Regions from separate parts of the Paenibacillus diazotrophicus genome, predicted to be linked through region 1. Evidence: riboswitches for the same ligand, from Rfam matches in the RefSeq annotation. Region 1 holds a riboswitch; each other region holds the start of a gene.

Region 1 (3,116 bases):
GGGATCGACAAATCAGCCTGCAGACAGGAGCCGATTCAGTCGGCCTTAGCACGGCACGGATTCAGCGCAGACAACCTTCCTCTCGGGGCCATTATTGCTACATGCCGTCTGGTTGAATGCTATCAGGTGACGGTTACGGACGCTGAAACGGGCTGGCCGGGCGGTAATGAATTTATTTTTGGGGATTATTCGCCAGGGCGCTTTGCTTGGAAGCTGGAAGAGATAACGGCGCTTGCTCATCCGATTCCTGCAAAAGGCAGGCTGAGCTTCTGGGAGCACCCTGTCCTGGAAGGAGAGCAGTGACCCGCCCGGAGAACTGGATAAGCTTTTGAAGTGGACGGCAATGATTGGAGTAACAGGAAATTTATTTGTAGGCCCAAGCCATTAATGGGTATGAACCGGCTGACTCGCGGGTAATCTTCTTATAAGATGCGTTGGTGCAGCCATCGTGTCCTCCGTGATCATCAGGATGAATAAGAAAGGGCGTATGCATAGGAAATGGGAAGTCTCCTTATTGCGTGGCTTTGTATGTTGTGTTTGTATTTTTCGTTCGAAGATAAGGTAAGCCGGAAAATTATCTTTCCCGTGGCACTGGTTGTTTTTTTCGGCACCCTGGGTTATTGGAAGTTTTTAATGTAATTTTTAGGTAGCTATCAGCTTGTTTTCAGGTTAAAGATATATATTAAATGTACCAAACACTCCCCGGTGTTTATAAATAGCTTTCAGGGTCTTGCCAACTCCCATGGCGAGGCCCGTTTTTTATGTATTTTCAAAAAAATAATCGATGAAATATAAAAATAGGGGAATAAATGTGATATTTTTCACAATTAATTCTGGAGAATTATTATATATTAAATTTGAAATAATAAAGATTGAAGCGTAACAAAATAAAGCACCTCAAAGAGGAGAATTGAAATGAGTCATGAAGGAAGTCTTCGCCGCGGGTTGGCATTCGGGTTGTTTTTGAGCATTCCGTTATGGATGTCAGTGATTGGCTGGGTTCAACTGCTGTAATATACCGATCCGCTATATCCGCAGTGTCTGGTTACGGGAGCGTATATAGCATACATAGAGATAGAGGCAAGGCTGCTTCCGGATTTTCCGGGGCAGCTTTTTATTTGCATGTCAGGAGAATCTTAAGTGCGTGGTGCTTAAGAACTGTTTTTAGTAGTTTTAATTTCAGAGATTGGTGGGTTTGGGATCTCTTTTGGGGAGGGAAAAGAGCTGATTTTATTTGTATGCAAAGTAGATTTCTGGAAGATATGAGCTGTAATCCCTTATGTACAATGGGTTTGTTGCACAGCTGCACGTTCTGGTTACCTGAAAAAACACGAAAGGAATGGATTGACAATAGGGAGGAGGAGGAATAAACTGGAACTAGTTCAAAAGTAACAAATGTCACACATACATAAGAATCACCTCCTTCTATACCATCATGTATAATCGCAAACCGTTCGAAAGGACGGGACGCAAAGTCAGGAATCTAATGCCCGTACAGGGCTATGATCGTCCGGCCGCCATGAAGCTAACCCTTCGTGGCGGTCTTTTGTTGTTATATGTTCTTTGCAAAATCATAGAATAAGTTAATAGGAGGTGCATGTTATTGAGAAAGAGTACACGGAAGGCGGTAGCTCTGATACTGACAGGAGTGTTGGTATTTGGCGGTGCGGTTACTTGGGGATGGAACGTCAATGCAGCGGCTAATATGCCTTATATTCCTACACCTGTTTTGGGCGTTGCTGGTAATTTTAATGCCTTTATATTCGGGGATTTCACACAATCTTATGATCAGATTCATGGAAGGCTTGCGGCTGAAGGGAATATTACTTTGCAAGGATACGGTGTATCCAAGGATGCGCCTGGCGGGGATGTGCTGATTGCAGGCAAGAATCTTAGTCTTACAGATGGAACGATATATGGCGCAGCAGTATATGGCGGCAGTATAACCAGCACACGTGCAGATCTTAAGGAAACTCCCCGCAAGGGCGCACCGATTGATTTTGCGGCCGAGGAACAGTTTCTGATACAGCGTTCGAATGAACTAGCCGCTTTGCCGCAGACTCAGCCTTTTGTAAAAGAATATGGGAAAATCACCATTAATGCTCCGGATGCCTATAATGTTATTCATCTGGACGCTGCAGATTTGGCTGATGCCAATGGCCTGCAGTTCAACATCACAGGCGATGCCACCGTGGTTATTAATGTAAGCGGAGGCTCTGTGAAGATTCCGAATTTTCAATTCTGGGGAGGCAAACCCCGTAAGGTACTGTTCAATTTCTATGAAGCGGCTTCTTTGAATGTTGGAAATACCACCATCGAAGGCACCATTCTGGCTCCTCATGCCAGCGTCTTCTATGATCACGCCGAACTTCATGGCACACTAATCGCAAAAGCCTTCAGTGGATATGTGCAGATGCACCACTATCCGTATGAAGGATCGGAACCCCCGTTAGCGCCGACGCCAACGCCGAGCGCATCGGCGAGCCCGACGCCAAGCGCATCGGCGACACCAACGCCGAGCGCGTCGTCAACGCCGACGCCGAGTGCGTCGTCTACACCGACGCCGAGCGCATCGGCGACGCCAACGCCGAGCGCGTCGTCTACACCGACGCCGAGTGCATCGGCGACGCCAACGCCGAGCGCATCGGCGACGCCAACGCCGAGCGCGTCGTCTACACCAACGCCGAGCGCGTCGTCTACGCCAACGCCGAGCGCGTCGTCTACACCAACGCCGAGCGCCTCGTCTACGCCAACGCCGAGCGCATCGGCGACGCCAACGCCGAGCGCATCGGCGACGCCAACGCCGAGCGCGTCGTCTACGCCAACGCCGAGCGCGTCGTCTACGCCAACGCCGAGCGCGTCGTCGACGCCAACGCCGAGCGCGTCGTCTACACCGACGCCGAGCGCATCGTCTACACCGACGCCGAGCGCATCGGCGACGCCAACGCCGAGCGCATCGGCGACGCCAACGCCGAGCGCGTCGTCTACGCCAACGCCGAGCGCGTCGTCTACGCCAACGCCGAGCGCGTCGTCTACGCCAACGCCGAGCGCGTCGTCTACGCCAACGCCGAGCGCGTCGTCTACACCGACGCCGAGCGCATCGTCAACGCCGACAC
Region 2 (3,116 bases), 170 kb from region 1:
CGGATAGGACCAGTTCGCTGCTGATACATCACGGAAGGTCGCTGTATCCGGCTGCACCGGCTGTAATTGAAGTGCTGCTGCAAGCAGCTTGGTGAATTCAGCCCGGGTCAGGATGCCTTTTGGCGCATACACGGTTCCATTCATTCCATTTACAATTCCTCTGGCTGCCAGGACTTCTACGGCTTGCTGTGCCCAGTGGCCTGACAGATCTATGAACCCAATATCTCGCAGCATGACCGCATACAGTCCAGAGGCTGTAATCTTGGCCTGCACATATCCTTGCTCTGCCGCAGTTACGCCGCCAATATAGCTCCAGCTTCCCTTTGCCGGATCGTAGCTGTAGATTCCAAGCTTCTCATGCCCCGTCACCCAAGGCTCTTCGTTCGGATATCTTACCGCCAGCTTTGCCGGGATGTGGAATGGGCTACTGGCTTGCACCTGCCAGACGGAACCTGCTTTCTGCAGTTTTTTGCCTCCCGCGTCGAGCAGTACCTTCGTATCCAGCTCTGCTTGAGCCAAGCTTACCGTGGTAGGATCCTGGAACGTTCCTGCTGAAATCTCCAGCCTCGCCCACCCTTCCAATACAGACAAGGTACCCCCAGTACTGCCGATTACCTGACTATCCTTGGCTCCGGTGACTACCGGGGTCTTCGCTCCCGTAGCCGAACCCGTACCGTTGTTAGGCGTTATTCCCGGATCCGGAGTGGTTGACCCTTTTTGCAAATCAATCGATCCTATATAGTTATCACTCTTGCTGTACAGCAGCTTATCGCCGCTTATGCCGATCAGCTTAGCCCCTGTCTCTATCGCCGGCAGCCGTTCTACCGCATAGGTTGAGAGGTTTACTTGATGAAGTGTAGCCATACCGTTCATGTCTTCCTGAAAAACAGCCTGCCTCTCACCTATGGACATAAAGGCATAATCTGCTCCTCCGGGTTTCATCTCCGTGAGATCCACAGGCTGAGACGTCAGATCGTTGATATTCAGCAGCACTACCTTGTTCCCGGAAGCACTGTTCTTTTGCTTGAAGAGCACATAATTTCCGTTAAAAACAAACCAGTCCACGTAGTTCGCTCCGCCCAGACTAACAAGTGCACGCGTAACTCCACTGCTTAAATCCAGCAGGCTAAGGCCCCCGTCACGGGCATTCTTATACACCACATTTCCATCAGCCAGTACAGGGAAGCGTCCCTCACCTAAGTCGGCTTCAAGGCCCGTAGCCAGGTCATGATAGATCATGCTGCCGTAATTGTTGCGCTCGTACCAGACCACACCGACACCATCCGTAGTCGGATTCCCATAGGGGCCGGACTGCTTGTTAAGCTTGGTACGGGTACCTGTTGCAAGATCCGCAGCGTAGATATCCCAGTTCAATGAGGATTCCGGCTCCGTTCCCTTGTCCGCCCATACGGCAGTGTTGCCGCCCACAGAAGGCGCATCCTTGGCAGATGAACCGGTCGTAAGCACTTTACTTGTTCCGCTGGCTTGACTTAGCACGTGCACCTGTTTGACCCCGTTCGCATCTGCTTCCAGCCACACAATCCGGTCACCGGATACACTGTAGTCCGTTCTGCCCGGGTCTGTCCCGGCTGCCGAAGCCAGCTTCGTGCCAAGTCCCCCGCTTAACAGGCCGCCAAGCATGCATACCACCGCCACTGCGGCCACCATGTGCCGCGACAACTTCATTTCCCTTGCAAACCTCATTCACTTCTCTCCCCCAGCGCTATTTATAGGCACGCCAAAAAACCAAGTGCCTTGAGCGGCCCGGCTGCCCTAACATCCTTCCCGGATGAAGTAGGCCCGTGGCTTTGCGTCTCCGACTTTCGTACGGGTTTGCCTTTGTTCTAAACTCGGTTTTCTGTCCCTTTATCCTTATGTATTTGTGACTTTAGATGTATAGGACTCTATCATTATCGGAATTTATTCCTGTGAAATTAATATATTCTATACTTTACTTATTTAGGGATATAGATATAGAAAAAACCACATGGGGAGTAGCACCCGCATGTGGTTCATGTCAGCTCCTATTACTTCTTCTAAGGACCGTGGTGTCCTTGTTAAAGAGATATGCCGCTTCAGCTATATCAGGTCCAGGCCCACAGGAATCCGTCACGGTCCCAGGCAATTCTTCCGCCATGCAGCTTGCGGAAGGCCTTCTTCACATCCTTGGACAACGAGGCATTCCCATTCTCATTCACAAACACAAACTGCTCGCCAAAATTGGCCTTCACATATTCAATCGCGGCGGTCTGGTGCAGGGTTCCCGTAAAACGGATCTCCTTAACCATCCATTCCGCTACCTCTTGCGCGGTTGGTTCCATCAGGTACTGCTCCTTCCTGTACATCCCTCTATTATGCCTTCCCATTGTACCATGAATAGAGCCCGCCGCGAGGGGTGGGACTGAAGGGTTCTGTACAGGAGGCATCCCGTGTTGTTGCCTCTATAGACAGAAGGTCCAAGCAAGGGTACATCAGTGGGACAATCTGCATCTGGAGCAGCGATTAGCCCTGCTATGCCCCCTCCTGTTCCAGATGCAGCAACTGGGAAGGATCCAGCAAAAGAGTCACATGATCCCCTTCCCGGACCCGCAGCCAGCGGCCGTCATTCAGCAGGTCTACGGTCAGACGGATACCCTCGGCCACGACAGTGGCGCGGATAATATTGCCCAGAACCGACACCGCCTGCACGTGTCCGCGTACATCGGACATACCGTCCGCATCATCCTGAATTGCCTCACCCTCCGGAAGCAGAATGACAGCCTCGGGGCGGATCGCAAAACGGTCGGAACGGCTGTCAATTCTGCGGAACAGCGCGAGTGCCTCCGCCCGGCTGAGTACGTTATAGCTGCCAATGAACCGGGCAGCGAATTCTGTGCGGGGCGCCTTGTACAGCTGCTCCGGGGAGCCTTCCTGCACCATGCGACCCTGGTTCATGATGCAGATCCGGTCCGAGAGAATCAGCGCTTCCTCCTGGTCGTGGGTGACGAACAGCGTCGTCATCCCGAGCCGCCGCTGAATATCGCGGATTTCCGCCCGCAGATTCTTGCGGATTTTGGCGTCGAGCGCGCTGAGCGGTTCGTCCAGCAGCAGCAGCCTCGGCTGGACGGCCAGCGAGC
Region 3 (3,116 bases), on a different contig from region 1:
AAAATTGAGCAAAGCATCGTTACGAACCAAAACAGGTGTACCCGATAGCGTCATGTTTTTGAAGTATTGTCCCTGAAGACCGTTCACAACAGGCGTCTGTGCCGAGTTATCCGGCGCCGGCGCAGCTGTTGGTACAGGCGTTGGGCTCGCTGTTGGTGTTGCGGTCGGTGTAGCCGTTGGTGTCGCGGTCGGTGTTGCGGTTGGTGTAACCGTTGGCGTTGCGGTCGGTGTGGCCGTTGGTGTTGCGGTCGGAGCAACGGTCTGAACGAACCCCGCTTTATATTTATCAAGCGTTACGGTGTAACTGTCACTCATAAAGCTTTTGATAGTATCCGTAGTATTGTTATCATAGAGCATTTTTCCCCAGTTCATCATGTATACCCATTTTTTCTGATAAAGCTGGAGCTTGGCTGTACTTGGCATTTCACCGTTTTCACCGATAGCAATAGGCTTGCCGTTCGCAAGAATTGCCAGGTTGTCATGATACTTGTTCATATAATCATTGTTATATATGTCTGCTGCAAGGATGTCTACCTTATTTGCTCCCGGATAGGTCAGTTCATATGGATCTGACCAAGCATTAGGAGCGTTAGGGTTCCACACCCACAGCAGGTTGTTTAATTGATGAACGCCCACAAAACGCTCATACATAATATTCCAAAGTGCCGTGTAATTGCTCTTCTTCCCCCACCAGAACCAGTCACCGTTCATTTCGTGATAAGGTCTCCACAGTACAGGAACACCTGCGTCCCGCAAACTCTTGAGTGAAATTGCCACTTTATCCAGATCGGCGATCAGGCTGTTATATTCAGCCGTTCCCGGTGTTACATACTTATTGAAGTCTGCTTGGCTGAGCGTCTTCTGCACATTGGACCATAGATAGGAGGTCCCCGGCAGTTGCTCATGGAAGGTCATAGCGACGATACCGCCATTTTTATACCAGTTGATCGCACTGTTCACTACATTTTTACGCTGAGTTGCTGCTGTACTTTCCGACTGGCCGTTGATCACACCAAGTTCAAAACCATGGAGGGCAGCGAATTGTCCGCTGGTTCCCTTCAGTTTGTTACTGTACTCATCCGGGCTCTCCAGGTAGTCATGTTGACCTGTAATAATGCCTTTGCCTGTAATGGCGTACAGATCATTAAGCAGCTTAACGGCTCCTGCTGAAGCACTCGGATTAACCGGCGCTGAAGAGCTCGAAGCAGCTGCAGTGGAAGGTGCAGTCCCCAAACCCAGTGGAACAGCAGTCAAAAACAGGGCAAGCGATAAAATGGTGCACAGTAGACGCGACTTACGGTAAGTAGTCAAAATTCATCTTCCTTTCGGTAGCCAGGCTGCCACTCTTTCGAAGGCCCTATAGCTTTGCGTCCCTATCTTTCGAGTAGGTTTGCCTTTTTCGTATTGGAAGGAATTATCCCTCTTACCGTAAGTATCGTCGCTATTTAATTTTTAGTTTAGAGCATTAATGAATTTTTCTTAATAATTGGTTCTTAATACCTGTTTTGGATTTGTCACCATTGGGTAAATAGATAGTTTAGCCCTAGGTTACACCCTGTCCTATACAGAAACCGGGACGTTTCGGTCGAATTCTACAGCATGTTTCGCGCTGTTATTTTTAAGAAATAAATTGATGAAGTGCAATGTCTTTCCAGTCCAGCGTTATGCGGATATTATCCTCTTCCACCAGCTCTGAGCCGGTCTGTACTTCAATGAACTCCACATCTGTCAGTGCCAGGATTGCATGCTTTGTACCTTCCGGTATGCGCACCACATCTCCCGCTTTCACATTATGCATCTTCTCATTCAGCACAATGCTGGCTTCACCGCTGACGATCGTCCAGATTTCACTGCGTTTATGATGGAGCTGATAGCTGATATTTTTACCTTCGGCGATGAAAATCCGCTTGGTCAGCACCTCGTTGCCCTCATCATATTTCACATAATCAATAACCTTGTAATGACCCCAGCGGCGTTCCTCGTACATCGGTCTTTGTTCAAAAGATTTCAGCACTTCCTTGATCCGCGGGCTTTCTGCTTTGTGAGTGACCAGAATACCATCCGGGCTGGCTGCGATGATTAAATCCTTTGCGCCGATTACTGTAATCGGAATATCCAGTTCGTTGATCAGGCAGGTTCCTTCGGAATCGGCAGTCACGAACCCTTTGCCCACGTGATTGCTGCTCATCTCCTCGGTGAGGGTATTCCAGGTGCCAAGATCCTTCCAGAAGCCGGCGTAAGGCTGAACTACGATGTTCTCCTCTTTTTCCACCACTTCATAGTCAAAACTGATAGAACTCAGCAATTTATATTGCTTCTGCAGCTCCTCATAATTCAAAGGCAAGCCTTTACGCTGCAAAATATCCAGCAGATATCCCAGACGGAAAGCGAATACTCCGCAGTTCCACAGCGCGCCCTTGCTGATCAGCTCCTCAGCCTGTACACGGTCCGGCTTTTCCTGGAAGTGACTCACCTGCAGATAACCGCTTGCCGCAGCTTCGTCGCTGGTAGGTATAATATAGCCGTATTTCTCGGAAGCCAGTTCAGGAACAACGCCCATCAGCGCCAGGTTTGCACCGCTTTCTTCCATGGTTGCTTCAAGCTGAACGACGGTGTCAAAAAAGGAAGCTTCCACATAAGGATCAACCGGCAAAATGGCTACGGTCTCGCTGGGTGACACTCCTGCCACCGAATATAGATAAGCTGCAGTCAATGCGATGGCCGGGAAAGTATCACGACGTTCCGGCTCCACAATGATTGGCACCTCTGAGCCGAGCTGGCTCTGTATCATCTCCACTTGGCTGCGGCCGGTCGCCAGGAAGGAGGATTCTGCCATCCCTGTCTCCTGCAGCTGTCTCCATACACGTTGTACCATGGATTCCGGTTCACCCGCCGGACTTTGCAGTACCTTCAGAAATTGCTTAGAACGTGAGTCATTGGACAGTGGCCAGAGACGTTTACCAGAACCGCCAGATAGAAGTACCAGTTTCATAAGTGAACCCTCCTATTTATGTTTTGTCGCGATAATATCGGATTGTTATTGTGAGCTTCTGTCGTAAAAAGATTAAGACTTAACTGTAACGGGAGTCACTGCAAGGAACATTTGGACTTTCGGC

The links. Region 1 has a riboswitch for cyclic di-GMP ahead of ACAN54_RS18290 (choice-of-anchor A family protein). Riboswitches for the same ligand answer to the same signal wherever they lie in the genome.
Region 2: it holds a riboswitch for cyclic di-GMP, as region 1 does, so the genes downstream of both, ACAN54_RS17570 (S-layer homology domain-containing protein) here and ACAN54_RS18290 (choice-of-anchor A family protein) in region 1, are expected to answer to the same signal.
Region 3: it holds a riboswitch for cyclic di-GMP, as region 1 does, so the genes downstream of both, ACAN54_RS11750 (PA14 domain-containing protein) here and ACAN54_RS18290 (choice-of-anchor A family protein) in region 1, are expected to answer to the same signal.

The regions. Positions count from the first base shown of each region.
Region 1 covers NZ_JBGJZN010000004.1:319,241-322,356, forward strand. Annotated here, with positions in the region: gene ACAN54_RS18285 (ASCH domain-containing protein) at 1-303, shown strand, start outside; cyclic di-GMP riboswitch class I at 1,435-1,522, shown strand; partial or broken gene ACAN54_RS18290 (choice-of-anchor A family protein) at 1,706-2,377, shown strand; gene ACAN54_RS18295 (hypothetical protein) at 2,422-3,116, opposite strand, start outside.
Region 2 covers NZ_JBGJZN010000004.1:152,196-155,311, reverse strand. Annotated here, with positions in the region: gene ACAN54_RS17570 (S-layer homology domain-containing protein) at 1-1,704, opposite strand, end outside; cyclic di-GMP riboswitch class I at 1,756-1,848, opposite strand; gene ACAN54_RS17565 (DUF6953 family protein) at 2,085-2,321, opposite strand; gene ACAN54_RS17560 (ABC transporter ATP-binding protein) at 2,512-3,116, opposite strand, start outside.
Region 3 covers NZ_JBGJZN010000002.1:100,549-103,664, reverse strand. Annotated here, with positions in the region: gene ACAN54_RS11750 (PA14 domain-containing protein) at 1-1,311, opposite strand, end outside; cyclic di-GMP riboswitch class I at 1,325-1,405, opposite strand; gene ACAN54_RS11745 (sugar phosphate nucleotidyltransferase) at 1,619-2,992, opposite strand.